DNA from 3 places in the Bacillus sp. M5A3_1b genome. Region 1 is predicted to be linked to each of the others. Evidence: predicted binding sites of a transcription regulator. Region 1 holds the regulator's gene; each other region holds the start of a gene.
The links. The regulator NrdR, encoded in region 1, represses ribonucleotide reductase genes. The targets are predictions, from matches to a motif close to AACACNATATATNGTGTT.
Positions count from the first base shown of each region.

Region 2: ACLBWW_RS22180 (anaerobic ribonucleoside triphosphate reductase) is a predicted target of NrdR. The motif match lies at 8,001-8,018, and genes of this name have one in related genera.
Region 3: nrdI (class Ib ribonucleoside-diphosphate reductase assembly flavoprotein NrdI) is a predicted target of NrdR. The motif match lies at 5,796-5,813, and genes of this name have one in related genera.

Region 1 is NZ_JBKEZY010000001.1:833,075-843,120, forward strand. Features, by position in the region: gene ACLBWW_RS04385 (dUTP diphosphatase) at 1-104, opposite strand, end outside; gene rplT (50S ribosomal protein L20) at 574-930, opposite strand; gene rpmI (50S ribosomal protein L35) at 968-1,168, opposite strand; gene infC (translation initiation factor IF-3) at 1,190-1,693, opposite strand; ribosomal protein L20 leader region at 1,756-1,876, opposite strand; gene thrS (threonine--tRNA ligase) at 2,087-4,024, opposite strand; T-box leader at 4,072-4,301, opposite strand; gene ytxC (putative sporulation protein YtxC) at 4,333-5,214, opposite strand; gene dnaI (primosomal protein DnaI) at 5,494-6,432, opposite strand; gene ACLBWW_RS04420 (replication initiation and membrane attachment family protein) at 6,466-7,872, opposite strand; gene nrdR (transcriptional regulator NrdR) at 8,025-8,486, opposite strand; gene speD (adenosylmethionine decarboxylase) at 8,772-9,155, opposite strand; gene ACLBWW_RS04435 (glyceraldehyde-3-phosphate dehydrogenase) at 9,543-10,046, opposite strand, start outside.
Region 2 is NZ_JBKEZY010000009.1:65,459-75,504, forward strand. Features, by position in the region: gene parC (DNA topoisomerase IV subunit A) at 1-679, opposite strand, end outside; gene parE (DNA topoisomerase IV subunit B) at 681-2,645, opposite strand; gene ACLBWW_RS22160 (CoA-binding protein) at 3,020-3,433, opposite strand; gene ACLBWW_RS22165 (S1C family serine protease) at 3,513-4,754, opposite strand; gene ACLBWW_RS22170 (response regulator transcription factor) at 4,957-5,634, opposite strand; gene nrdG (anaerobic ribonucleoside-triphosphate reductase activating protein) at 5,653-6,105, opposite strand; gene ACLBWW_RS22180 (anaerobic ribonucleoside triphosphate reductase) at 6,102-7,958, opposite strand; gene plsY (glycerol-3-phosphate 1-O-acyltransferase PlsY) at 8,184-8,780, shown strand; gene ACLBWW_RS22190 (HesB/YadR/YfhF family protein) at 8,889-9,179, shown strand; gene ACLBWW_RS22195 (acyl-CoA thioesterase) at 9,206-9,625, opposite strand; gene ACLBWW_RS22200 (glycosyl hydrolase family 18 protein) at 9,735-10,046, shown strand, end outside.
Region 3 is NZ_JBKEZY010000002.1:393,456-403,501, reverse strand. Features, by position in the region: PreQ1 riboswitch class I at 122-165, shown strand; gene queC (7-cyano-7-deazaguanine synthase QueC) at 259-921, shown strand; gene queD (6-carboxytetrahydropterin synthase QueD) at 921-1,412, shown strand; gene queE (7-carboxy-7-deazaguanine synthase QueE) at 1,405-2,121, shown strand; gene queF (preQ(1) synthase) at 2,140-2,637, shown strand; gene ACLBWW_RS08310 (YkvS family protein) at 2,693-2,878, opposite strand; gene ACLBWW_RS08305 (hypothetical protein) at 3,141-3,296, shown strand; gene ACLBWW_RS08300 (hypothetical protein) at 3,385-3,987, shown strand; gene ACLBWW_RS08295 (GNAT family N-acetyltransferase) at 4,025-4,603, opposite strand; gene ACLBWW_RS08290 (hypothetical protein) at 4,849-5,043, shown strand; gene ACLBWW_RS08285 (hypothetical protein) at 5,069-5,386, shown strand; gene nrdI (class Ib ribonucleoside-diphosphate reductase assembly flavoprotein NrdI) at 5,863-6,222, shown strand; partial or broken gene ACLBWW_RS08275 (ribonucleotide reductase N-terminal alpha domain-containing protein) at 6,209-7,336, shown strand; gene ACLBWW_RS08270 (ribonucleotide reductase) at 7,720-8,670, shown strand; gene nrdF (class 1b ribonucleoside-diphosphate reductase subunit beta) at 8,764-9,732, shown strand; gene ACLBWW_RS08260 (GntR family transcriptional regulator) at 9,895-10,046, shown strand, end outside.

The sequences.
Region 1 (10,046 bases):
GCTAACATTTTTTCTTTTAACAACTTTTTCGGTTGTAAATCATGCTCTTTCACAATACGGTCATCTAATTCTTTTTGTAATTTAAACAGTTGTAGTAAGTCCATTCTATTGTCCTCCTCCAACATCGCATTTTACGCAACAATGTTGTTTCATCTCAAAGTTCATTATTATTTTTCGTTTCTTATTAATAAGTCAGCCATTTATCTCTTTACAAAATAGCTTGTCCTTAATTCACAAATACGTTTCAATCATCACGATTAGATTGTTCACTCGGATTGGTGATAGTTAATCATTATCCGGGGATTGTCCACTGATAAAAAATTTATTTTATCTGATGAAAGTTCCATATCATCTTTCCATTATAGCAGTGTCGTTTCAGGTAGGAAAGATACTCTTCTTTCCAAAGGGGGATAATTGAAAAAAGCCAGGAGAATTCTCCTAGCTTCATATGTATATTCTTCTATATCGCTATAGCTTTTATATTGATTTTGTCATATCGATAACGACATACTTCTCTTTGCATACAAATAAAAAACCTTAGAAGAAAAATCTTCTAAGGTTTCAACTAATTAATTAGTTAATGTTGTTTTTTGCAACTGTTGCTAATTCAGCGAAAGCTTTTTCGTCATGAACAGCTAAGTCAGCAAGCATCTTGCGGTTAACTTCGATGCCAGCATTTTTAAGACCGTGCATTAAACGGCTGTAAGAAAGACCATTCATACGAGCTGCTGCGTTGATACGTGTAATCCATAATTTACGGAAGTCACGTTTCTTTTGACGACGGTCACGGAATGCATACATTAGAGATTTCATAACCTGTTGGTTAGCAACCTTGAATAATGTACTCTTAGAACCGTAGTAACCTTTTGCTAATTTTATAACTTTTTTACGACGTTGACGAGTAACTGTACCACCTTTTACTCTTGGCATAATATTACCTCCTAATTGTTCTATATATCAGCCGAACTTATTTTAAGTTGTCAAGCATTTGACGAATGCGTTTGAAGTCACCAGCGCTTACTACACCAGCTTTACGTAGTTTACGTTTAGCTTTTGTAGATTTGTTAGCGAATAAATGGCTTGTGTAAGCGTGAGAACGTTTCAGTTTACCTGATCCAGTCTTTTTGAAACGCTTTGCAGAGCCGCGATGAGTTTTTTGTTTAGGCATAGGTATTTCCTCCTCTATCTATTACTTATCGTTTTTCGGTGCTAAAACTAAGAACATACTACGTCCTTCCATTTTAGGCTTAGATTCAATTGTACTAACTTCAGCACAAGCTTCTGAGAAGCGATCTAAAACACGTTGACCGATTTCTTTATGAGTAATGGCACGTCCTTTAAAGCGAATTGACGCTTTAACCTTGTCGCCTTTCTCTAAAAACTTGATAGCATTACGAAGTTTTGTGTTAAAGTCGTGTTCATCAATTGTTGGACTTAAACGAACTTCTTTCATGCTAATTACTTTTTGATTTTTGCGCTGTTCTTTTTCTTTCTTCTGTTGCTCAAAGCGGAATTTACCGTAGTCCATAATGCGGCATACTGGCGGTTTCGCATTTGGAGCAACTAATACTAAATCAAGATTAAGATTTGCAGCTAAGTCTAAAGCATCATTACGAGACTTGATTCCAAGTTGATCGCCATTTGCACCAACTAAACGTACTTCACGTGCACGAATTTGCTCGTTAATCATCATATCCTTGCTAATAGTAAGCCACCTCCAAGGTTTTTTCAGAACATCTTTTGTAGTCATAGAACCCGACAAAAAAAGTGCGGGCATACGACACCCACACTTGTAAATTCTTAAGTAAGAAATACATTTACCTGTAAACTGCGAATGCGTCCATCAGGTGAGAAGCGGGTGCTTCTACTTGTTCCACAAAACAATATTCTATTATCCTTGATGAGTTTATCATAGGACATGACGTCTGTCAAGAAGACGCTATGTGTTTTACTAACAACAAGAAATATTGTAACAAACAACTAACATACTTGCAATACTTTTTTATGATAAGTATAGTTTGGTTATTTTTTCTAGTTTTTCTTTTTTATAATACATACGAAAGCCGCGGTATACCGCGGCTCTGTCTTATCGTTTTCCTTCTACTTTAATCATATCAACAAAAGCATCTAATGCAATTGTTTCTGATTTTTGTTCACCATATTTACGTACGTTTACGCCGTTTTCAGTTACTTCATTGTCACCTACTACAAGCATGTACGGAATTTTTTGCATTTGTGCTTCACGGATTTTGTAACCAATTTTCTCTTCACGAGTATCTAATTCAACACGGATACCAGCACGACGTAATTCATCTTGTACTTTCTTCGCATAGTCTAAATGTACTTGCGGAGAAACTGGAATTACTTGCGCTTGAACTGGAGCTAACCAAGTTGGGAATGCACCTTTGTATTCTTCAATTAAGAAGGCTACGAAACGTTCCATAGTTGATACAACACCACGGTGAATTACAACTGGACGATGTTGTTTACCGTCTTCACCAACGTAAGATAATTCAAAGCGTTCTGGAAGTAAGAAGTCTAATTGTACAGTTGAAAGTGTTTCGTCTTTTCCAAGAGCAGTACGAACTTGAACGTCAAGTTTTGGACCGTAGAATGCCGCTTCACCTTCAGCTTCATAGTAATCAAGACCCATTTCATCCATAGCTTCTTTTAACATACCTTGCGCTTTTTCCCACATCTCATCATCAGCATAGTACTTTTTAGTATCAGCTGGGTCACGATAAGATAGACGGAATGAATAGTTCTCTAAACCAAAATCTTTGTACACTTCTAGAGTTAAGTTTACAACACGTTTTAACTCTTCTTTAATTTGATCTGGGCGAACGAAAATGTGCGCATCGTTTAAAGTCATTCCGCGTACACGTTGTAATCCAGATAATGCTCCAGACATTTCATAGCGGTGCATTGTTCCAAGTTCCGCAATACGGATTGGTAATTCACGGTAGCTGTGAATATCATTTTTATAAACCATCATGTGGTGAGGGCAGTTCATCGGACGAAGAACTAACTCTTCATTATCCATTTCCATTGATGGGAACATACCATCACGGTAGTGATTCCAGTGACCAGAAGTTTCATAAAGCTCTCTGCTTCCTAGTACTGGAGTGTATACGTGATCATAGCCTAAGCTTGCTTCTTTATCAACGATGTAACGCTCGATAATGCGGCGGATAGTTGCACCTTTTGGTAACCAAAGTGGTAAACCTTGTCCTACTTTTTGGCTATTAGTAAATAGTTTTAATTCTTTACCTAATTTACGGTGATCGCGCTCTTTCGCTTCTTCAAGCATACGTAAGTGCTCATCTAATTCTGCTTTCTTAACGAATGCAGTACCGTAAATACGTTGTAGCATTTTATTATTGCTATCGCCGCGCCAGTAAGCACCTGCAACGCTTAATAATTTAAATACTTTAATTTTCCCTGTAGATGGAAGGTGAACACCACGGCAAAGGTCGAAGAATTCGCCTTGCTCATAGATTGAAATAACTGCATCTTCTGGAAGATCGTTAATTAAATCTAATTTTAACTCATCGCCGATTTCTTCAAAGCGACGAAGTGCTTCTGCACGTGGCACTTCATGACGAACGATTTCTAAGTTCTCGTTCACAATTTTTTGCATTTCTTTTTCGATTTTCTTGAAGTCTTCAACTGTGATTGCTTCTTCCATATCAATATCGTAGTAGAAGCCATTTTCAATTACTGGACCAATGCCGAGCTCAAGCTTAGCATCTTTATATAAACGTTTTAACGCTTGTGCTAATAGGTGGGCTGTTGAATGGCGTAAAATGTATAAGCCATCTTCAGAATCTAATGTAATAATAGAAACTGCACCATCTTCTTCGATTGGTGTAACAAGATCGATCATCTCATCGTTTAATTTTCCAGCCACAGCTTTTTTCTTTAAGCCTGGGCTAATAGAAGCTGCGATTTCTTCAGTTGTTACGCCTTTTGGAAACTCCTTCACAGCTCCATCAGGGAAAGTAATTTTAACTACATCTGCCATCACTGGTCACTCCTCTTTTTTTCAAAATAAAAAACACTCATCCCGTAAAAAGGGACGAGTGTTGAATTCGTGGTTCCACCCTTGTTCCAATTAACATTATTGTTAATTGCTCAAGTTCAACATAACGGTGTTGTCCGTTAGCAATTACTAGAAAAAACCGTTCACTGCTAAAGTTTAGAGGTGGTAAGTAATAATCCCGTACTAGGAAGCTCACACCCTAAGGCTTCCCTCTCTGAAAATCGTAGAAAACTACTCATGTCCTCATCATGACATTTCAATATATTTCATTTATGTAGGTAATTATATGCTCAAAAACTTAGAAAATCAAGGGCGTTACCTTTATTTTTTAAATTTTTCACATTGCGCTCAAACTCATGTAATCCATGTAATTGGATCCGTTCTTGGAATACATTTCGCAAAGTAATAATCATATTATGGTCTTGTTCTTTCGTATATAAATAAATTTTTTTCGGCGAAATAGAAAGAAGTGGTGCAATTACTTTCGTATCAATATATACATCCTTTTGCTTTAATAATTCCTCGTCTATATATTGGACCAATTTCTCCTGTTTTAAACGTCTACCTTTATCATCATAGAAAATAAAACTTTCATCAAAAATAAGATGCACACAGGACAAACGTGATTTTCGGCTACGCACTTGTTGCCTTAGCGTCTCAATAAACATTTGATATTCTTGTTCCAACTTATACTCATCAATCGACAATTCAGCAAGCTTAGCTACCATTTCCCTATATGTACGAAGGCGAAAACGAACATATGATGAAAACGAGAACGAAAGCGGATCACAAAGCCAGTTATTTAAAGAAGATTTAATATATGATTCAAATGTGTGACGTGTTAATTCACGAGCAATCCCTTTTCTTCTTCCCTTTAGAATCTCTTGTGCCATATGCAATATTTGATGACACTCTTCCTCTTCTTCATAAAAAAACTTCTCTTTTAAGATTGTATAAATCCACTTATTTTGCTTTACATTCACAATGAAATATACCATTACCGGCAATAAAATCTTTTCAATATAATTCGATTCACATACTGGTATGTGAATCACCACTTTTTGTTCCTGTAAATACACACTCGTTTCCTTATATAACAGTTCCGCTCTTTTCAATAGTTGTCTATATACATGCATAGCATCATTTTTTTCTTCGAAGCAAATTTCAATCACTTTTGTCCCCCCTTTTATCCCTGCTCTAAAGGATTGTATCTATACGTTACAAATCCTATAAGAGTCCGTCCCGCGTGAAGTTCACTCTTAGTAGAATTACATTTCCTATCGTTAGAAAATCCACTCAATATGGCTTGCTAATTTTATATATATTAAGGGAGGGAGAAAAAAATGATACAAGCTACAATGAATTTTCTATAAGAAGTTTTTCGTTTTGCAATTCACCTATTCTGAGAAGTGTTCAAAACGAAAAAAAGAGCAAGCTTTTCAGCTTACTCTTTACTTATGACGTCGGTTTTTCCCGCCAATCGGAATCGGCTTCGCTAAATATTTAATTCGTTCCATAATACGTGCTGCTTTCATTTGTTCTGCTTCACCACGCTGTGTATACGTTAAATGATGTTCCAATTCCTTGAAATCAAAGTTAGACGTAAAGAACGTCGGTAAGTTTTCTAACATACGGAATTGCAAAATTGCACCAAGCACATCGTCACGCACAAAACTTGACATCGCTTCTGCTCCGATATCATCTAGCATTAAAACTTGTACGCGTTTCACCGCATCAATCTTTTCCCCAATCGAATTATCTTGAATCGAACTTTTAATTTCACGTAAAAATTCAGGGAAGTATACGAGCATCGAACTTATTTTCTTTTGAGCAAGTTCATTCGCCATTGCTCCTAACAAATACGTTTTCCCTACACCAAATTTACCGTACAAATATAAACCTTGTACTTTTTTACCAGGTTCATATGTACTTAAAAATTCATTAGCTGCACCAATTGCATCAATACGCGCATCTAAATCTGAAGGATCTAAGTTTTCCATCGTTGCCTGTAAAATGTCAGTTGGCATATATACACTTTGAACGAGTTTTTCATATTTCTTTCTCTCGTCATATGCTACTTTTCTAACGCAACGATCGTATTGAATATCAATCATCTTCCCTTGGATAACGAGCTTTGGCTCATATCCTTGCAGCATGTTTTTACACGAACCTAGATCCGGACAATCCGCACAACCTACACTTTGTCCAATATATTCGTATAACTTCACAAGGCTGCGCTCAATCATAGAAGTTGTTACTTCACCTTGATGTTCGTCTATAAATTCTTTCACACGCGGATGCGCCATTACTTCCGCCTTTAATACTTCATATCTATTTTTAAAATTTTTATTTTCCATTAACTTTGCAAATGAATTTTGAATATGCTCCATTTTCTCACCTCAAAGAGCGTTCATTCTCTTCTATTAATCACGCTTATATTTTTTTAACACTTCTTCTAGTCGTTTTCGTTCATCATCTAACGTACTTGCATCTTTTTTCTTACTTACATCTTTCTTCACTATTTCTTTCTCTTGTTCTTTCGGCTCTTCTTTCAGCCAATCTGGTACCATTTCTTTTCTTATCGTTTTCTTCGACGTACGGCCTTTTTTCTTCGTCTCAGCCCATTCTTGATATTGACGGTTTTCTTCTTTCGCTAACGCCATTGCTTCAGCTACTGTACCGACCTTTTTACGTGCCCAATGCCCAGCAATTTTCTCCACATACGTTTTCGCAAGCTTCATATCTGAGCGTAGCATAACGTAATAAATAAGTACATTCACAACACCTGGCGTTAATTTTTGATTGATCATTACATCTTCAACGATCTGTAAGTCAGCCTTTGTCGCCTCTGCACCACCAGAGATTTCTTTTAATAGTTGTTTTGGTGAGATTTCCTCTAACTGTTTTATTAACATCTCTTCTTGCGTAGAAGGCTCTTTTCCTTCCATCATACGTGCAGCGTGAGGTTGTACTCTTTCACTTAATACAGGTAACGCTTGACCGTTTTCGAACTGATACCAATCACGTGCTCCTTTTCTAAGCCTTTCGATATCAATTGTCTGCATCTCTGTCACCGTACCAAGAACGATATTTTGCATCGATAACACATCTACATCGTATACGTAAGCAAGTGTACTGACACATTCTCGCACTTGATCTGTAATCGCCTTTTTAGGGACAAGAGCGGACAAGCCATCTACAAATAAGGAGAAATCAAAGAAATCATTCCAAACTTTTGGAGCGTCTCCCTTCTCGTTACTTGGCATAGCTGTCGTTTTTGGAATACGAAGATCTTCTTGCGCATGCTCAAGCTGTCCTGGATTAAACGAACCAAACACATCATTGAAAGAACGCGTAACATTTTCATAAGAAGCAAAATCAAATTCTTCTTCTAAGAAATATTGCTTTACTTGATTATATTTTGTCCGACTCAATCGATTGTATAAAAAGATGCTTAACACAATATCATCAAAAAACTGCTTCGGAGATAAAGGTGGTTGCAATTCGTATATAAACATTCGAATATCTTTTTCTTTCTTAATATATACCTTCAAAAGCCCAATTGCTTCTAACTTTACTCGTTCCTCATATATTTCGGGAAGCTGCATCTGCATGGTCACCATAAGGGAATGATGTGTATTCTCTTTTCCAAACACACGATCTTGCTCTAACTCTCCCCATAGCGTCATGTACAAACTAAAAGCTCTACTACCTATTAACGGCTGATACAACATCGTTAACACTTTTCGGTCGTAATTATGCAGTAACCCTTTCGCACTTACTTTATAACGATCAATTGGCAATAGCTCCATCCATGACTGTTTTTCCATTCTTGCTTTTCCTTTCTCTCATCCAATCTATCCTCTACTTCATTCGTTCTATCTTCATTATATAATTGCTTAGCGAAAAAGAGCTATTAGCTTTCGCTTCTAGCTCTCTTATCTCATTACTTACGGTATGTAAAGAGAATAAAATACAACTTCTACTCTCTTTCTTTTTGCAGTATATCTTTTAATTCTTCAATAAATACATTTAAATCTTTAAATTGGCGATATACAGAAGCAAAACGCACGTAAGCAACATCATCAATATCACGCAGTTCTTCCATAACAATTTCACCAATCATATCACTTTTCACTTCTGATATACCTAAATTACGAAGTTCACGTTCCACACTTTGAGTTACTTCTTCTAATTGTCTTAAAGATACTGGTCTTTTTTCGCACGCTTTAATTAAGCCGCGCAAAATCTTTTCTTTATTAAACTCTTCTCGTGTGCCTTCTTTTTTTACAACGATAAGAGGTGACTCTTCTACTCTTTCAAATGTCGTAAAGCGACTTAAACAACTTTCACACTCTCTCCTTCTTCGAATAGAGCGCCCCTCGTCTACCGGACGCGAATCCAACACTCTTGTACCATTATGCGAACAGGATGGACAACGCAATATATTCACTCCTTTACACTATACTCTTTATTTTTTCTCTACTTACTTCATCTGACAATATATATACAATATTATATAACTCATTCTAACTCTCTTACCACTTTAAGTTTAAGCACATTATTTTATCATCTCGTTTTCAAAAATAAGATGGTAGATGGGGTGCTAACTTATTCGTAAGAGCCCAATTTATCTCACTAACGAGTACGTTATATTTTTCCTTTTTTATAAACTAAAAAAGAGGTGCATTATACACCTCTTTACATTTTAAATCAATTATGTTCTTTTTTAAAGAGCTTTTGTTTCTCTCTGCTTAATTTCGAAGCTACCAGTGCCTCGAGGAAGCTCGATGCTCTCACGCGTTTTCGCGTTTAAACCTTCTGCAATATATTCTGCAGCAACATTTGGATCAATACGATCCCCACAAGTATAAACATCAATACTTGCGTAACCGTGCTCCGGAAAGCTATGAATTGTTAAATGTGATTCCGAGATAATTACTACTCCACTTACACCTTGTGGTGCAAATTTATGGAAAGCAACCTCACGCACTTCAGCACCAGCTCTCAGTGCTGCATCCACAAATAATTGTTCAATATACGGCATGTCATTAAGCTTGTCGAAATCACAATCCCAAAGTTCAGCGATTACGTGACGACCCATCGTATCCATAGTATCCATTCTACAGTTCCCCCTTGTAAATTTATTCTAACTGTTCGAATTGAAAACTAATTTGCAATTTGGCTTGCTCCACTACCACGGGGGAAAGTTAGTCCAGAGAGGTCCTAACCCTTTAAGTAGTGACTACGTACCTCAGCTCTTAAGTTTACGAGTGTTAGTATACTTTGTTTATTTTCATTTTGCAACAACAGTTTTTTCGATTTTCTGTCATATTTTCCTCTTTACTTTTCCCTAAAAAAAATAAATGATTCACAAATACAGTAATCACAACGTTTCGTGGTATGTCCACTTTCAAAAATATACTCCTATAATTTTTTTCCTTTTCAGAAAAAAATAAAAAAAGAGGGCAAATATTCGCTTGCCCTCTCCCTTATTCACTTAAATATGTTGCACATTTTTTTGCTTCGCTAATTCGTCAACAACTAACGTTACAAGATCTACAACACGACGAGAGTAGCCCCACTCGTTATCATACCAAGCAAGTACTTTCACTTTACGATCACCCATTACCATTGTAGATAAACCATCAATAATAGCTGAGTGTGTATTTGTATTAAAGTCAATAGATACTAAAGGCTCTTCACTGAATTCTACAATACCTTTTAATGCACCGTTTGCAACAGTTTTGAATGCTTCATTAATAGCTTCAACTGTCACATCACGTTTTACATCTACTACTAAGTCAACAAGAGATACGTTTGGTGTTGGTACACGAAGTGCCATACCATGAAGTTTTCCGTTTAAGTGCGGAAGAACTTTTGCAAGCGCTTTCGCAGCGCCTGTCGTTGTCGGAATGATTGATTGTCCGCAAGCACGTGCTCTTCTTAAATCTTTATGTGGGTTATCAATATTTTTTTGGTCATTTGTATAAGCGTGAACAGT
Region 2 (10,046 bases), on a different contig from region 1:
TACCATCAATCCCTTGAATAATACCACCTGTTGGGAAATCTGGTCCTTTCATAACTGTTAATAAATCATCAACAGTACTATTCGGCTTATCAATACGCATCATCGTCGCATCAATTACTTCCCCAAGGTGATGCGGAGGAATTTCTGTTGCATAACCAGCTGAAATTCCTGTCGATCCGTTCACTAGTAAGTTCGGGAACATCGCTGGAAGTACAACAGGTTCTTCACTCGTATCATCGAAGTTTGACACGAATTCTACTGTTTCTTTATCGAGATCACGCAATAACTCAGATGCGATTGGTGATAATCGTGCTTCCGTATAACGCATTGCCGCTGCTGGATCGCCATCCACACTACCATTATTACCATGCATTTCAACTAAAACATTACGTACTTTCCAAGTTTGACTTAAACGTACCATCGCCTCATATACAGAGGAATCACCGTGTGGATGGTAGTTACCGATAACATTACCAACTGTTTTAGCTGATTTACGAAATGCTTTATCATGTACATTTCCTTCTACATACATAGAATATAAAATACGTCTTTGTACCGGTTTTAAACCGTCACGCGCATCTGGAAGCGCGCGATCTTGAATAATATATTTACTATAACGTGCAAAGCGGTCACCTAACACGTCTTCAAGCGGGAGGTCATGAAACTTCTCTGCCTGCATGTTATTCCACCTCCGTCTCCATAATCATTTCATTTTCTAAAATGTTTCCTTCTTCTTGCATACCAAATTGTACATTTCGTTCGATCCATTTACGGCGAGGTTCTACTTTATCACCCATCAATGTCGTAACTCGGCGCTCCGCTCTTGATGCATCGTCAATTTTCACACGAATCAACGTACGTGTTTCAGGATTCATCGTCGTTTCCCATAATTGATCGGCATTCATTTCGCCAAGTCCTTTATAGCGCTGCAGCATGTAGCCTTTACCGACCTTTTTTGTTACACCATCTAATTCTTCATCAGACCATGCATACTCAATCACTTCACTCTTACCTTTTCCTTTACTTACTTTGTATAAAGGAGGAAGTGCAATAAATACTTTGCCAGCTTCGATAAGTGGTTTCATATATCTGTAGAAAAACGTTAGTAACAATACTTGAATGTGCGCACCATCTGTATCAGCATCGGTCATAATTACAATTTTATCGTAGTTAATATCTTCAACAGCGAATTCATTCCCTACACCACCGCCAATAGCGTAAATGATTGTATTAATTTCTTCATTTTTAAAGATATCAGCAAGTTTTGCTTTTTCTGTATTGATTACTTTACCACGTAACGGTAATACCGCTTGGAAACGTCGGTCTCGACCTTGTTTCGCTGAACCACCCGCAGAGTCACCCTCTACTAGGTACAGTTCATTTTTTTGCGGGTTACGTGATTGTGCTGGTGTTAACTTACCACTTAATGTACCTTCTGATTTCTTTTTCTTTTTACCAGTACGCGCTTCTTCTCTCGCTTTACGAGCAGCCTCACGTGCCTGCGCTGCTTTAACTGCCTTTCTCACAAGAAGTGTAGCAACATCCGGGTTTTCTTCTAAAAAGTAAGCTAAATGCTCAGATACAACTGCATCAATTGAAGAACGAGCTTCACTTGTACCAAGTTTCCCTTTCGTTTGCCCTTCAAACTGAAGTACTTCTTCTGGTACACGTACAGAAACGATAGCCGCTACACCTTCACGAATATCTGTACCTTCTAAGTTTTTATCTTTTTCTTTTAATAACGATACTTTACGAGCATACTCATTGAACACACGTGTCATTGCTGTCTTAAACCCAGCTTCGTGTGTTCCACCATCTTTTGTACGTACATTATTTACAAACGAAAGAATATTTTCTGAGTAGCCATCGTTAAATTGAAAAGCTAGCTCTGCCTCAATTCCATTTTGTTCACCAGTAAAATATACAACCGGATGGATTGAATCTTTTTCTTCATTTAAGTATGAAACGAAAGCTTCGATTCCTGTTTCATAATGAAAGACATCTTCTAAATCATTTCGCTCATCTTTTATTGAGATTTTCATCCCTTTTAATAAGAATGCAGATTCACGTAATCTTTCACATAATGTTTCGTAATTATAATTTGTTGTGCTGAAAATCGTTGTATCTGGTTTAAAATGTATTGTCGTACCAGACTCTTTCGTCTTCCCGATCTTTTCCAGTGTCGTTGCAGGAATACCACCATTTTCAAAGCGTTGTTCATAAATATTTCCGTCACGTTTAATCGTCACTACTAACCATTCTGACAAGGCATTTACAACTGATGCCCCAACACCGTGTAAACCTCCACTTGTTTTATAGCCACCTTGACCAAACTTACCACCGGCATGAAGTACAGTTAAAATAACTTCAGGTGTAGGTTTCCCAAGTTTATGCATTCCCGTAGGCATTCCTCGCCCTTTATCAATAACGCTAATACTATTATCTTTATGTATTACGACAGAAATTTCGTCGCCAAATCCCGCTAACGCTTCATCAACGGAGTTATCTACTATTTCATATACTAAATGATGCAATCCACGGCTATCCGTACTCCCGATATACATACCCGGGCGTTTTCGAACGGCTTCAAGTCCTTCTAGCACTTGAATTGCATCTTCATTATATTGGAACTGATGCTTTGCCAAACTCCTTGCCCCTTTCCTAATCAAATCAGAACATATGTTTCTATTATAGAATAACGCCTCGACTATAGTTTTGGCAAGTTATCTTATCTCTTTTATATACCATTTTCAATAGAAAAATCCTTGTTTTTTCACAAGGATTCCTCTAGGCTACTATTTCAGAAAAATAATCGTTTGTCAACGAGAAATGGATATGTATGCCAAGATTATACATTCCAAACCTTTATCATGATCCAAATGATCAATATCCAAAATGGGATAACAAGTAACAATCCCCACAAACAGCCTTTAAAAAATCTCATGATGAACACCTCGTTCATCGGCCCTACTTATTTATAACGAGGGCTGAATCAATCTTTCTCTCTTTAAAACCTATACTATTTTGTCATCGCATGTTCTACTTTAATGCAACGATCCATTATTACAGTATAGCCTTTTTCTTGCAAAAGTTTATATGTATCTTCATCTTGTACTCCTAATTGTGCCCAAAAAACATCTGCATCAATCTCTACAAACTCTTTCGCAACATCCATTAAAAATTCTGAACGACGGAATACATTTACAATATCAACATGTTCCTTAATATCCTTTAGTGAAGAAACTGCTTTTTCTCCAAGCACCTCATCTACTGTTGGGTTTACTGGAATAATGCGATACCCAGCATCTTGCATTGCTTTTGAAACCATATACGATGTACGTTCTGGCTTATCCGATAATCCAACAACTGCAATCGTTTTGCTTTTCTTTAATACTTCACCAATTTCCGTACGAGTTGGGTTTTCAATTGTCATAATTTATCCCTCCTATTCCTTTAGTATAGCCGATAAAGAAAGTCTCTTTCAATATGAAAGAGACTTTCTTTTATTTCAATTATTGATTCTTTGTAGCTGAATTATCTGCTAAAGTAGCTGTTTTCGTCATTTTTTGACCGTTACGATAGAATGTAACTTCTACTTTCTCGCCTACTTTTTTCTTTTCATATAAATATTTACGGAATTGAAGTGAATTTTCTACTTTTTGATTATCTAATGATACTACAATATCATATTGCTCTAAACCAGCTTTTTCTGCAGGTGATATTGGGTAAATTTTACCTAATACAACGCCGTTTGTTACTTCTTTCGGTACTTTCAATTGATTTACTGCATAAGCTTGCACATCTTCTAATGAAACGACACCTACTCCAAGAGCTGGACGTTTCACTACTCCGTCTTTTTCAAGTGATTCAATAACTGGCTTTGCAATATTAATTGGAATAGCAAATCCAATTCCTTCAACTTCTTGTTGTGCAATTTTACTTGAATTAATCCCAATTATTTCACCATTTTGGTTAAACAACGCACCACCACTATTACCTGGGTTAATTGCTGCATCTGTTTGAATAACTTGAGCATTCCAATCTGCACGCTTATCGCCATCGATATCTACTGGAATTTCACGTTCTTTGCTACTAATAATACCTTCCGTTACACTTCCATCAAACCCTAGTGGGTTACCAATTGCAATCGCTTTTTCACCCGCACGAAGTTTACTTGAATCACCTAAAGTGGCAACTTTATTTACATTAGATCCATCAATTTCTACAACCGCTAAATCTAACCAAGGGTCTTTCCCTACAAGTTTTGCATCTACCTTTTTACCATCACTTAGTTTTACAGCAAGTTTATTCGCTCCATCTACTACATGGTTGTTCGTTACAATATACGCTTTATTTCCTGCTTTTTTATAAATAACACCCGATCCTGAGCCAGCTTGTTGCTCTTGGCCTGTCGGTTGCATTGCAAATGGATCAACACTTTGTTGCATATTAATAACACCTACAACAACATCTTTCGCGCCTTCAATCATACCAGGTAAATCAGTTTCATTTTTTGCTTTATTGACAACAGGAACTACAGTACCTTCAACTTTTGAATCCGAACTGAATGATGATACAGCCGCTCCATTATTTTGAGCCCATGGCATATATGGTGCCGCAAAACTAATTGTGACAGCCCCAACTACAGCTCCGACTAAACCTGTGAAAAAATAACCTTTTTTACTACCTGATTTTCTCACTTCTCTCGTTTCACTATGCTCTTCATTTAAATTTGGTCCGTCGTAATATCCCATGTTTACTTCCCCTCTCTGGTGAATTCGTATTTTCAGTATAGTCACGTTTTGTGTCCTTCTTGTGAACTCATCGTGAAATCCAATTAAAAAAATACTCTTATCTAACATTGTAGACAAGAAAAGTATTTTTTGTACATTCCACCTACAAAAGAGAGTATAAATTTGCTATATCCCAAAGCTAAAGCGCATAGTAATTTAAAGGTTATTCTTCAAATTTGTAACCCACTCGAATAACAGTACCGATATGCTTCGCTTTATCTCCTAGCTTATTTCGTAGTTTTTTAATATGAGTATCAACCGTTCGGTCATCACCGTAGTAATCATATCCCCATAACTGATCTAATAAATGTTGACGTGACAACACAATTCCTTTGTTCTCCATTAAATAAACAAGAAGTTCAAATTCCTTATGTGTCAATATAATTTCTTCTCCATCTACTAAAACGGTTCTAGATAGACGATTCACTTCTATTCCAGCTAAAGACATAGCATTTTCTTCCGCTACTCCTACCACGCCATCCGCACGCTTCAATAATGTCTTCGCGCGAGCTACTAACACTTTCGGGCTGAAAGGTTTCGTTACATACTCATCTGCACCTAATTCGAACCCTAGTAATGTATCATCCTCATCCGAACGTGCTGTCAACATAATGATTGGTACTGCTGATTCTTTTCTAATTCGTCTACAAACAGACCATCCATCTATTTCTGGTAACATTATATCTAACATAATTAAATCAATTTCATGCTCTGCAAATAATTCTAACGCTTTTTTTCCATCTTCTGCTTCGATTACTTCAAAGCCTTCATTACGAAAATAATCACTAACGATTTCACGTAATCTTCTTTCATCTTCAACTAGTAATACTGTTTTATTCATATCATCTATCCCGCCTTTTTACTCTTTCAATCGAATAATACGTTGATTGGAGCTTCCGCGAAATGGAAGTGTTAAATCTTTTTTCTCGATTTCAAATCTTCCATCGACTAAAACATCCCCATAATGTAACAACTCTATCATATCATTATTTTGAGAACTCTGTATCTCTTCTAACGTATAACCTGTATACATCCAAAGATTTTTTTTCAAGTCTTTCACAGCTTTTGCTACTTTTTTCACTTCAGCAGCTTGAAAAAATGGATCTCCACCTGAAAATGTTACATCAGTTAATGAATTACTTGCAATCTCTTTCACAATTTCTACTACTGTCATTTCAGTTCCATTACAAATATTCCACGATTTCGGATTATGGCAACCGAAACAACGATGCGGACAGCCCGCAAAAAACACGACTGTCCGCAACCCTTCTCCATCTACTACACTATCATGAATGATATTCATCACTTTCATTGATGCTTCACCCGATCCATCTCTTCACTACGTTTTGCACTATTCCACTTCGACATATCTCCTACAAGATAGCCTGTAATACGGCGAATTCTTTCTATATTAGCCTCGTCTTCATTTCCGCAACTTGGGCATTCATTTCCAATAACTCCGTGATAACTGCAGCACTTACAACGGTCAACAGGATGATTAATTGAACCGTATCCAACGCCATGATCTGCCATCGCTCGTACAATTTGTTTTAACGCCTGTTTGTTATGCATAGCTGCTCCGTCTAGCTCAATATACGTAATATGTCCTCCATTACATAGGGCATGGAAAGGTCCTTCTAAACGAATTTTATTTATCGCTTGAATGCTATAGTAAACTGGGATATGGAATGAATTCGTATAATAATTATGGTTCGTTATACCGCTAATCACACCAAATTCTTCTCTATCTTTTTTCACAAACTTCCCTGATAACCCTTCTGCAGGAGTTGCAATTACTGAGAAATTCAGTTCATGTTCTTCCGTCGCTTTATCCATTCTATCTCTCATAAAGGAAATGATTTCATACCCGAGTTTCCATGATTCTTCATCTTCTCCATGATGCTTTCCTGTTAAAGCTACTAAGCACTCCGCAAGGCCGATAAAACCAAGACTTAACGTCCCTTGCTTTAAAATGGATGCTACAGAATCTTCAGGCTGTAACTTCTCTCCACCGCGCCATACACCTTGTGAATATAAAAATCGAAAATCTCTTGCTCGCTTCGTACATTGATACTCAAATCTCTCTAATAATTGCTTAATTCCTAAGTCTAGGTAATAATTTAACGCTTCAAAAAACGCTTCTTTTGAACCACTAATTAAGGCTAATTTGACTAAGTTGATAGACGTAAATGATAAATTGCCTCTTCCAATCGCTGTTTCTTCTCCATGTATGTTAGACATAACACGGGTACGACATCCCATATAACATACTTCACTTTCCGGTCGTCCGTTATAATGCACTGCATTAAATGGCGCATCTAAAAATGAAAAGTTAGGGAATAATCGTTCAGCCGTTGTCTCTAACGCTAATTCAAATAAATCATAGTTCGGATCACATTCTTCAAAGTTCACACCTTTTTTCATTTTAAAAATTTGAATCGGAAAAATTGGTGTTTCTCCTTTACCAAGACCAGCTTGTGTCGCTTTTAAAAGTTGTCTAACTAATAACCGTCCCTCTTTTGATGTGTCTGTTCCATAATTAATAGAAATAAACGGTACTTGTCCCCCGCCCCTACTGTGCATACTATTTGAATTATGAACGAAAGCTTCACACGCCTGATACGTATCATTTTTTGTTTCTTTCCATGCAAATTCTTCTATTTGTTCTTTCGTAAGCGGATATGACTGTAATCGTTTCTTATGTCTCGCTACTGTTTTTCTCACATATGGAGCTAAATCAATATCAAAGAGTGCAAATGATTGACCACCGTGCTGCATATTTTGATTCGCTTGAAAAATAATAGACGAAAGAGCCAATGCACTTTTAATATCCTGCGGTTGTCTCATATGCCCATGTCCGGTATGAAAACCGTCCGCAAGCATTTGCGCTAACGGAATTTGCGAACAAGTCGTCGTTCCTGTCGCATAAAAATCTAAGTCATGTGGATATAATATATTTTGATTTATCGCTTTTTTCACTTGATCTGACAATAAATTTTCAACTGCATAATATTTCGCACTCTCTGATGCGAACGTTCCCATTACTCCCATTGGAGAGCGACCATCTACATTTGCATTTTCTTGCATTAAATCTTGCTCACTACCGTGGACAATCGTCTCAAACACTCTCATTAATTCTTCTCCACGTACATTTCGTTGTAACATTTATAACCCTCCACCAATATGTTGTTGTCTTTTGATTAAAATGTTACTACATATAGTCTTGATGTTTCTGTGAGAAATGTAACATTCCTGTGAAATTTTTTTCACGAAATAATGAATTTTTCATTTACAAAAAAGAAATGTGCTCTTTACAAATGTATGGTACAATATACGGGAAAAACTCTTTTTACCCTTTATCAACACATTTGAATAAAGGAGACTGAACTTATGGTTATTACATATCTTTTATTTATCGTTGCCTACTTACTTGGCTCGATTCCATTCGCACTAGTCGTTGGAAAAATCGGCTACGGAATCGATATTCGTGAGCATGGAAGCGGTAATCTAGGCGGGACAAATACATTCCGCACACTAGGGAAAAAAGCAGGTTTTATCGTTACAATTGCTGACATTTTAAAAGGTACATTAGCAACAAGTCTACCGATTATTTTCGGTTTAGATGTTCACCCACTATGGTTCGGATTAGCAGCTGTTCTTGGACATGTGTATCCGATTTTCGCGAAATTCCGTGGTGGTAAAGCTGTTGCAACTTCTGCTGGCGTGCTATTATGCTACTCTCCAGTTGTTTTTGCAATATTAGCTGTTGTCTTTTTCAGCCTTTTATTTACAACAAGATACGTATCACTTTCTTCTATGGTAACAGCCGTCGTTGCTGTTATTGCATCCATTGTTAGCGGGGATAAAATCTTCATTATTGCGATGTGTTTATTAGCAGGTATGGTTATTTATAAACACCGTGCAAATATCGGACGAATTATAAATAAAACTGAACCGAAAGCAAACTTTTCAAAAAAGCAAAAATAAGATCGTAACCCACATAACGCAAAAAGAAAACGTGAAGCATATTAATAGCGTCTTTTTGCGTTATTTTTTATACTAAAGAAAAAGCAACATAATTTGGAGGAACTATACATGAATCTTTCCGTAACAAAAGAAGCAGCACAATGGTATAAAAACGAATTAAACTTACAATCGGGTGAAACACTACGCCTTTTCGTACAATACGGCGGTTGCAGTACTGTGCAAAAAGGACTTTCTTTAGGTATTCGTAAAGATGATCCTGCACATCCTGCTGTTCAAACTCAAGAAGAAGGTATTAACTTCTTTATTGAAGGCGATGATGAGTGGTTCTTCGATGGACATAATTTAGCTGTTACCTTTAACGACGGTGATGATTTCCCGCAATTTAATTATGAAAAATAAAAAAACGTGGCTTCTGCCACGCTTTTTTATTTTTTCTTAATTTCCTCATATTTCGCATACCACTCAGGATATAACTTTTTAAATGATACGGGCCTGAACCCTTCTTTTTTCGCGCAAATATTCGTCGTACTTGCAGTAATACAAAGTTCACCTTCACCGTTATATATTTCATAACCATATACAACGCGAAGCGGACTAACAGTATCAATCCACGTTTTCACAATTGCTTTTTCTCCGTAACGCATCGCTTTACGATATGAAATTTGCAAATCTAACACAGGAGAAATAATTCCCTCTTTCTCCATTTCAACATATGAAAATCCTAAATCTTGTATAAGTTTCGTGCGACCTAGTTCAAGCCACACCAAATAGTTTGAATGGTAAACAACACCCATTTGATCTGTTTCCGCATAACGGATTTCAACTTCATGTTCTGCTACAAACATATGTATTCGCCTTCTTTCACTTCTGCTACCTTGCATACATTTAATCATAATACAGTGACATCAAAAATAAAATAAAAACAGTGAATCTTTTACTGAAAGGAGCAAGCATATGATTCAAATTGTAACTGTTCGTAGCGGTGATAGCGTATATAGCTTGGCATCAAAGTACGGATCAACACCTGACGAAATAGTAAAGGACAATGGACTAAATCCAGCTGAAACACTCGTTGTAGGTCAGGCACTGATCGTTAATACGAAAGGGAATAATTATTATGTACAGCCTGGCGATAGCCTATATCGAATCTCTCAAACATATAACGTACCTCTCGCTAGTTTAGCTAAGGTCAATAACTTATCTTTAAAATCCATTCTTCATGTTGGACAGCAATTATATATACCAAAAGGGACAAAACGCGCAGTA
Region 3 (10,046 bases), on a different contig from region 1:
ATCATACTATAAAATGAAAGAAATGAAATGAAAAATAGCGGAAAAATCAGAAAATTTTTCTGGTAGTATACAATATGTTACAATAAGCTTTGTCAATGAAAGAAGGAATTCCGTGCATTGCACGGGAGAGGTTCGCGAACTCCCTCTATAAAAAACTATGGAAACAACAATATCTTTAGGTATTGTTTTGTTTTTTTATTGTGACAGTTCAAGAACGTTCTTTCTTCTTATTCGTAGTAGAGAAGGAGAATGAGTGAAATGAAAAAAGAAAAGGCAGTTGTTGTTTTTAGTGGAGGACAAGATAGTACGACATGCTTATTTTGGGCAATAGAGCAGTTTGCAGAAGTAGAAGCTGTAACGTTTAATTACAATCAACGTCATAAACTAGAAATTGAGTGTGCAGCGGAAATTGCGAAAGAGCTAGGAATTAAACATACGGTGCTAGATATGAGTCTATTAAATCAACTTGCTCCAAATGCGTTAACGAGAACGGATATGGAGATTACACATGAAGAAGGTGAATTGCCATCGACGTTTGTGGATGGACGAAATTTACTATTCCTATCATTTGCTGCTGTATTAGCAAAACAAGTTGGAGCACGTCATATTGTAACGGGTGTATGTGAAACTGATTTCAGTGGTTATCCAGATTGCCGTGACGTGTTTGTGAAATCGTTAAATGTTACTTTAAATTTATCCATGGATTATCCGTTCGTAATTCATACACCACTTATGTGGATTGATAAAGCGGAAACATGGAAATTATCAGATGAACTTGGAGCATTCGAGTTTGTTCGAGAAAAAACATTAACATGTTATAACGGAATCATTGGTGATGGTTGCGGTGAATGTCCAGCATGTCAGCTTCGTAAAGCAGGATTAGATACGTACCTACAAGAACGCGAAGGAGCAAATAACTAATGGATAATTTCTTTGGATTTCGCATCGTAGAAAATTTGCAAAAAATGGACAAGGATATTCAGCGTAAACAGCTCAAATATCATAATAAAAGAGTAATGGTCAGCAAGGAATTTACATTTGATGCAGCACACCATTTACACTGTTATGAGGGGAAATGTAAAAACTTACATGGTCACACATATAAAGTTGTATTTGGGATTAGTGGATATGTAAATGAAATAGGTCTTGCGATTGACTTTGGAGATATAAAAGAAATTTGGAAAAATGAAATAGAAATTTATTTAGACCATCGTTATTTAAACGAAACGTTACCAGCAATGAATACGACTGCTGAAAACATGGTCGTTTGGATTTATGAAAAGATGGCAGAAGCATTACTAAAAGATAATCGTGCGAACGAATATAAAGGAGCTCGTGTTGAATTTGTTCGTCTTTTTGAGACGCCAACTAGTTATGCGGAAGTAAGACGGGAGTGGATGCTCGATGAGTAAAATCCCTGTCTTAGAAATATTTGGTCCGACCATTCAAGGTGAAGGAATGGTTGTGGGACAAAAGACGATGTTTATCCGTACAGCTGGCTGTGATTATAGTTGCGCATGGTGTGATTCTGCTTTTACGTGGGATGGATCGGCTAAGGAACAAATTAGACAGATGACAGCAGAGGACGTTTGGAACGAGCTTGTAGAAATTGGTGGCGAAAATTTTTCTCATGTTACGATTTCAGGTGGAAATCCAGCATTGTTGAAAAATATTGAGTTTCTTCTTTCTATATTAAAAGAGAATGGAATGCGGACGGCAATCGAAACGCAAGGGAGTAAATGGCAAGATTGGTTACTTCAAATTGATGAGATAACGATTTCTCCAAAACCACCAAGTTCGACGATGAATACTGATTTTCAGAAGTTAGATGCTGTTATTCAGAAACTAGCAGGAAAAGATATTAGTTTAAAGGTAGTAGTATTTGACGATTATGACTTTGAGTATGCAGTTAAGATGCACGAACGTTATCCAGATGTTCCATTCTTCTTACAAGTAGGGAATGATGATACAAAAACTGTGGATGATGCGATGTTGATTAAAAAATTATTAGATAAATACGAGTGGCTTATTGAAAAAGCGGTTAACTGTAAAGAAATGAATAATGCAAAAGTATTGCCACAGCTTCATGCGTTAGTATGGGGAAATAAACGCGGAGTATAATGAGAAGGGATGTTTAAAATGGCAGGAAGATTAGATGAAGATTTAAAAGATGTAACTTTATTAGGAAATCAAAATACAAAATATTTATTTGAATATAGCCCAGAAATTTTAGAGGTATTTGATAACAATCATCCAAACCGTGATTATTTTGTAAAATTTAATTGCCCTGAATTTACAAGCTTATGTCCGAAAACAGGTCAACCAGATTTTGCAACAATTTATATTAGCTACATTCCAGAACAAAGAATGGTAGAGAGTAAATCTTTAAAGCTATATTTATTTAGTTTCCGCAATCATGGTGACTTCCACGAAGATTGCATGAACGTTATTATGAATGATTTAATTAAATTAATGGATCCGCGTTACATTGAGGTATGGGGGAAATTCACACCACGTGGAGGGATTTCAATTGATCCTTACTGCAACTACGGTCGCCCAGGCACGAAGTATGAACAAATGGCAGACTACCGTATGATGAACCATGATCTATATCCAGAAACAATTGATAATCGTTAATATATAATAGAAAGAAAGGATCTGTATAACATACAGATCCTTTCTTTCTATTATATTATGCATTTTGATTAATGACAGTATAGTTTTTATGACTTACAACTGTAAGAGGTTCCATATCTAGTTCTCTAAAATTTTCCATAATTGTTATATCTACAATAACGGAGTTTTGATTTACTTTTTGAACACGGCCTTGCATTCCACCTTTAAATTCAATGATATCTCCAGTTTCTGCGATCTGCATAAGCAACTCTCCTTGTTACAGTTTTCCAAAAAAAGAATAATTTTGGTTTTTTTTATTTCCTCTTATTTTGAACCATATTGTCTAGTTTGTAAATGTTTCCAAAGTAAAAATTCGAAAAATATTCACATTTTGTAAGAAAATATGCAAGAACTCCAAGTTATTAGAAAAAAAGAACGGTTTAAATGCGCGCATCTTTATATAGGGGTATAATGAAAAAATACAATAACCTACTAAAGTGGGAGAAATTAGAGGCGGTAAAATGATGTTTGAATTTGTGGGGAGTGTTATAGCATTAACTTTATTTGTATTTTCTTATATAAATTTAAAAAAGATTCGTCATCATGAAACGACTACATATTTTGATGGGATGGATGGTATACATGCTGGGGTCACACATGAGAGTGGTTGGGATATGTAAAGGTGTATAACTTTCTTTTTTTGCGTGGTATGATATTTAAAAATAGTACATAATAGAGTTCGTAAGTGATGAATGGAGAGTGGAAAGAATGAAGATTTCTTTTATTCGTCATGGCCGCTTAGATCGTACTATAGAACCAATGACGGTTACATCCTTTCACGAATGGATGAAAGGATATGACTTACATACTATAACAGAAAAAGCACCTATACCAATGGAAACAATGGAAACGGTTGAAGCAGCAAAGTTGATTGTAACGAGTAATCAAAGGTGTGCTATACAGTCAGCAGCTGAATTAATGAATTCTTTATCTTTTATGCAAAATTCTCTTTTTAGGGAAGCTGAAATTCCGACGAATTTTTATGCTCCAACATGGTTGAAATGTAAACTTAACGTATGGATGTTTATCGGGCGAACATTATGGATACTTGGTTACCATAAAGGTGTTGAGTCTTATAAGGAAGTAAGAGAGAGGGCAAGGCAAGCGGCTTACTTATTACACCGTTATGCTCTCGTACATGGAAGTATTGCTCTTGTAGGTCATAATTACATTAATGCAATGGTTGGTGCGGAGCTGAGAGCGATGGGATGGTCTGGTTCTCCTATTTTACATAGGAAGCCATGGGGATGTACAACCTATACATTCCACGAAGCGATGGATGGAAATATATTAAATACAAAATTAACATAAAAGCACACGATTTATATATAAATCGTGTGCTTTCTTTTTAAGATATAGAAATTTTGATGTTTAATGTTTTTACGAGGTGTGCATAAGGTTCGCCTACAAGCATAACGATTTGATCTTTTTTATAACCTAGTTTTTCATATAGTGAATAGGCACGTTTGTTTTCTAAATTAACAAGTAATGCGATTTTTTCATGCTCCTTTTCAGTTGCATGGATTTCAGCAGCTTCAATTAATTGAGAACCGATTCCTTTTCCGCCATATGCACTTGAAACTGATAATGTATCAATGTAATATTCATCAAGTTCAGCTTCTTTTTCTAATGTAATTGATTCATCTTTATGTAATTCTCTTAAGTAATGTACAATTGGTGCATCAAGACTTGTTGCTTCACTACCGTGATAAGCGACAATAACCCCAACTGCAACCCCGTCTTGTACATATACAAAACAGTTTTCATAGCTCAGTCGATTTCTCTCTTTTGAGAACCATGTTTCAAGTCCTAGTAATACTTCTGTCTCAACTGTGCTGCCTGTGATTTTTTCAGCAATTTCGTGCAGAGCGTTATATAATAAAGGTGCAATTGCCTTCGCATCTGTCTTTTTTGCTTTCCGAATCATAGTATCCCTCCTAATTCTATTTATATATTGTAGCATAGTGGTATGGAACTTTGCATAATTGAATGCTGAAATGATTGATATAGAGAAGTAGCTATGTTAGTATATGATATTTAGTGGACATATACTAAAGAGATCTTTTTTGAAAAATAATGAAAATGAAATGAAGGTATAGCACCTGGATAATTTTACAGTTGTTGACCTATAGAATATACGATAAAATAAAATATTGCATAGAGGTGAAATACATGGATAAAGAATTAGCAAATGCAATTTTGGATCAGCTGAAAAATGGTGAAATAAAGGAGTATGTTGTTACGAAAGATGTATTTTATACGTTCAGAGAAGTTGTAGTAAGTCGAGAAGATTTTAAACATATTATTGGGAACGCACAGCGCGGCGGACAAGTAATTTATACATATTCAGAAACGCCACGTTCGTAACTAGAAGAATATAGGGAGGAGAATTATGGGCGATTTTAAACAAGGCATATTACCGCATTGGGATTATATGTGGAAAGATAGAGCTGGCAATAGGTTTATGGGGATGGTCATGTATCCAGAGAAACGAAAGTGTTCGGCAAAAATGCTTCAGAAAATAAAAAGAGCATATGAAGAGGCTATAGAAATTAAAGTAACCGTACAAGTTCAACATACATATCAGTACGTAGAAGGAATGATTGTGTACTTTGATGAAGAAGCTCCTGTATGTACAATGATTGATAAAGATGAAAATCCACATCATATATTTGTAAAAGATATTTTGCGCATTGAGCACTCAGAATAATCTTTTCATAAATAAGTTGAATTTCCATAATAATAATCTTTTTCTATAATAGTTATCTTTTAGTATGTAACGCGAACCGAAAGTATATGTATAATATTTAATAAAGTAAAACTGATAAATGTAATCGTTTTTTAGAACAGATTATCGTTTCATGTCTGTTCTTTTTTGCGTGATGCTGGAGAAATATATTCCTCCAGCATTTGCCGTTTTATGACAAAATATATTGGTAACTTTTTTAAAAATAAGGTTAAATTCGTTGACAACTTTTTTGAAAAGCACTTTATTGACATGAGTTTTAGAATGTTGTTTCATAGTCATTGTATTGAAAAAAATCGACTGTCTTGTCGAAAAGTAAAATTTAAAAAAAGAAAGAATTTATACATATATCTTGTGTCTTATTTTGAAACGTAATACAATATATAGAGAAATCAAGAAACAACATACAGAGAGTATAGATTGGAGAGGGAGGGTCGGAAATGATAGTTGCATATGATTCTATGACAGGAAACGTGAAACGTTTCATTCACAAATTAAATATGCCGGCCGTTCAAATTGGTGAAGATCTAGTAATAGATGAAGACTTTGTTTTAATTACGTATACAACAGGTTTTGGCAATGTACCAGAACGTGTTTTAGAATTTTTAGAGCGCAATAATGAAAAATTAAAAGGCGTATCTGCAAGCGGCAATCGTAACTGGGGAGACATGTTCGGTGCAAGTGCTGACAAAATTTCTGCTAAATATGAAGTGCCTATTGTATCAAAATTTGAGTTATCAGGAACAAATAATGATGTAGAATATTTTAAGGAAAGGGTGCGGGAGATTGCGACACATTGAACTGAATAATGAAATCACGCAAATGCAGGACGGTTTTTATCAGCTTCATAAAGATAAAGAGGCATTAGAAGTCTTTATGGAAGAAGCTAGAGAAAATACCGTTCATTTTAATAGCGTGGCAGAGCGAATGGAGTATATGAAAGAATATGATTACTATTACAACGTTCTGGACGAGTATAGCTTGGAGGAAGTAGAAGAGGTATATAACATCGCTTATGGTGAAAACTTCGAGTTCCAATCTTATATGGCAGCATCTAAGTTCTACAAAGATTATGCGTTAAAAACAAATGATCAAAAACAATACTTAGAAAGCTATGAAGATCGTGTAGCAATTGTTTCATTATACTTAGGACGCGGTGATGTTGCGAAGGCAAAACACTTCGCAAGCATGATTGTAAAACAAAACTACCAACCAGCGACACCAACCTTTTTAAATGCGGGACGAAGCAGAAGAGGAGAAATGGTGTCTTGTTTCTTGTTAGAGATGGATGATAGCTTAAATTCAATCGGCTTTAACATTAATACTGCAATGCAATTATCAAAAATCGGCGGTGGAGTAGCTTTAAACTTGTCTAAGCTACGTGCACGCGGTGAGCAAATTAAAGGTATCGATAACGCTGCAAGTGGTGTAGTACCTGTTATGAAATTACTTGAAGATTCGTTTTCATATGCAAATCAACTTGGGCAACGAAAAGGTGCCGGCGCAGTATACTTAAACATTTTCCATTGGGATATTATTGAATTCCTTGATACAAAAAAAATAAATGCCGATGAGAAGAGCCGTATTCAGTCTCTATCAATCGGAATTATCGTTCCAAGTAAGTTCTTTGAGCTTGCTGAGAAAAACGAACCTTTCCATGTTTTCGCGCCTTATACGGTATATAAAGAATACGGAAAGCATTTAGATGATATAGACATTGATGAAATGTACGATGAATTAATGAGCAATCCGAAAGTGAAGAAGAAGCCGCTAGATATTAGTGCACGTGATATGCTTATTAAAATTGCTATGATTCAGCTTGAGTCTGGTTACCCATACTTAATGTTTAAATCAAATGCAAATAACCAACATCCACTGAAGGATATTGGAACTGTGAAGATGTCGAACTTGTGTTAAATATGTAGCACCTTCTAGTAGAAATGCTAGTCGAAAACTCCGTTAAACGGGGAAAGCCTCAAATTTGAGGTAACCTACCGTGCTAAATCTTATCTTAGAATGAAAATATAAAAGTTCAGAATGTATCTTATTATTTTGTATAGCAGAGTTATGGGACAACATAAAGTAATAAGATACATTCTGAAGTATGTAAGATAAGTAAAAGCCTAACGACTATCCCTTATGGGAGTAGAGCGCAAGCGATTGGCGTTCGAAAAGCGGAGCACCTAATCAGGTAATGCTGTAGGTGATGATATAGTCTGTCCTGTATGGTGACATACAGCAGTTGCATGAGCAACGGACTGAGGAGTAGCGGACTCGGTTGAACATTCGAGACAGAAATCTTCCAGCTTCAAGAAACTTCTGAAATAAATGATTACGGTACAGATGATATTATCCGTCGTGATATTAACTGTAATTTAGGATCGTTAAATATCGTGAATGTAATGGAAAATAAAGAAATTCGTGAAGCTGTTCATGCGGGAATGGAAGCTTTAACAGCTGTGTCTGATATGACGATCATTCCGAATGCACCAACTGTGAAAAAAGCAAATGATGAGCTTCATTCAGTTGGACTTGGCGCAATGAACTTACACGGATATTTATCAAAAAACAAAATCGCATATGAAAGTGCAGAAGCGAAAGAGTTCGCTCGTACATTCTTTATGATGTTAAATTACTACTCTATTGAAAAAAGTATGGAGATCGCTAAAGAAAAAGGCGAAACATTTAAAGACTTCGATAAGTCTGATTATGCGAATGGCACATACTTTGAAAAGTACGAAACGACAGATTACAGCCCAGTAACTGAAAAAGTTCAGCAACTATTTGAAGGAATTCATATTCCAACAAAAGAAGATTGGACAAGTTTAAAAGAGCAAGTGAAGAAGAATGGATTATATAATTCATACCGTCTTGCTATCGCTCCAACACAATCTATCAGTTACGTTCAAAATGCAACTTCAAGCGTAATGCCGATCGTAAGTCAAATCGAATCAAGAACATATGCGAATGCGACAACATATTATCCAATGCCGTATTTATCAAAAGATACGTTCTGGTACTATAAATCTTCTTACGATATGAATCAGTTTAAATTAATTGATTTAATCGCAGAAATCCAAGAACATATTGACCAAGGAATTAGTACAATTCTTTACGTTAATAGTGATATTTCAACACGTGAGTTAGCACGTTACTACATCTATGCACATAAAAAAGGCTTGAAGAGTCTTTATTATACGAGAACACGTAAGTTAAGCGTGGAAGAGTGCGTAGCTTGTACCGTTTAATATAAAAAGTGAGACATCATGAGCAGGGTTTTCTGAACCCTGCTCATGCTTAGTTATCAATTTTTCATGTTTATTTAGAGAAGGGGCGATTGAATGCGTGCGGTAAACTGGAACAAAAAAGAAGATGATTTTAGTTTAATGTTTTGGAAGCAAAACATCGCTCAGTTTTGGACAGAAGAAGAAATCGCAGTATCTTCTGACAAAAATACTTGGGCACAATTATCAAAAGAAGAGCAGGTTGCTTATAAGCGTGTATTAGGTGGTTTAACACTTTTAGATACGAAACAAGGTGGCGAAGGGATGCCACTTGTACTTGTTCATCTTGAAAATTTACAAGCGAAAAGTGTATTAGCTTTCATGGGAGCTATGGAAGAAGTACATGCGAAGAGTTACAGTCATATTTTCACAACGTTAGCTACTGAAGAAGAAATTGATGATATTTTTGAATGGGTAGACAATCATCCATTACTTGAGAAAAAAGCTGGTATTGTTACTAGTTACTATCGTCGTTTATTAAAGCCTGAAGTAACGAAAAAAGAGTTATACATGGCGATGGTAGCAAGTGTATTCTTAGAAAGTTACTTATTCTATAGTGGATTCTTCTACCCACTTTACTTAGCAGGTCAAGGTAAATTGACAGCAAGTGGTGAGATTATTAACCTAATAATTCGTGATGAGTCAATTCACGGCGTATTCGTCGGTATTTTAGCACAACAACTCTTCGCAGAACTTTCTGCAGAAGATCAACAAGAAGTGCAAAAAGAAACACAAGAGTTATTAATGGAACTATATGAAATTGAAATGGCATACACAGAAGAAATTTACACTTCTATCGGTCTTGTAGAGGATGTAAATCGTTTCGTTCGTTACAATGCGAATAAAGGACTTATGAACTTAGGACTTGAGCCGAAGTTTGAAGAAGAAGAAATTAACCCAATCGTTTTAAATGGTTTACGTACAGATACGAAAAACCATGATTTCTTCTCTGTAAAAGGGAATGGTTACGTAAAAGCAACGAACGTTGAAAAGTTAGCTGATGATGACTTCGTGTTTGATTTTTAATATATACTCATAAAGAAAAGCTGTCTTATTCATTGATAAGACAGCTTTTCTTTATGGATTTGTTTACATAACACTATTATTTTTGTAATTAAATGGGTATTTACAAACTATTTGTATCAGTGTATTATTTAACTAGTACACCGATACAAAAGGAGGGAAGAAATGAAAATAGAGTTTTCTCCAAATACACCAATTTACATTCAGGTAATGGAATACATAAAAAAAGAAATCGTAACAGGACATTTATTGCCTGGTGATAAAATTCCCTCTGTACGTGAATTAGCGAGTGAATTACAAGTAAATCCAAATACGAT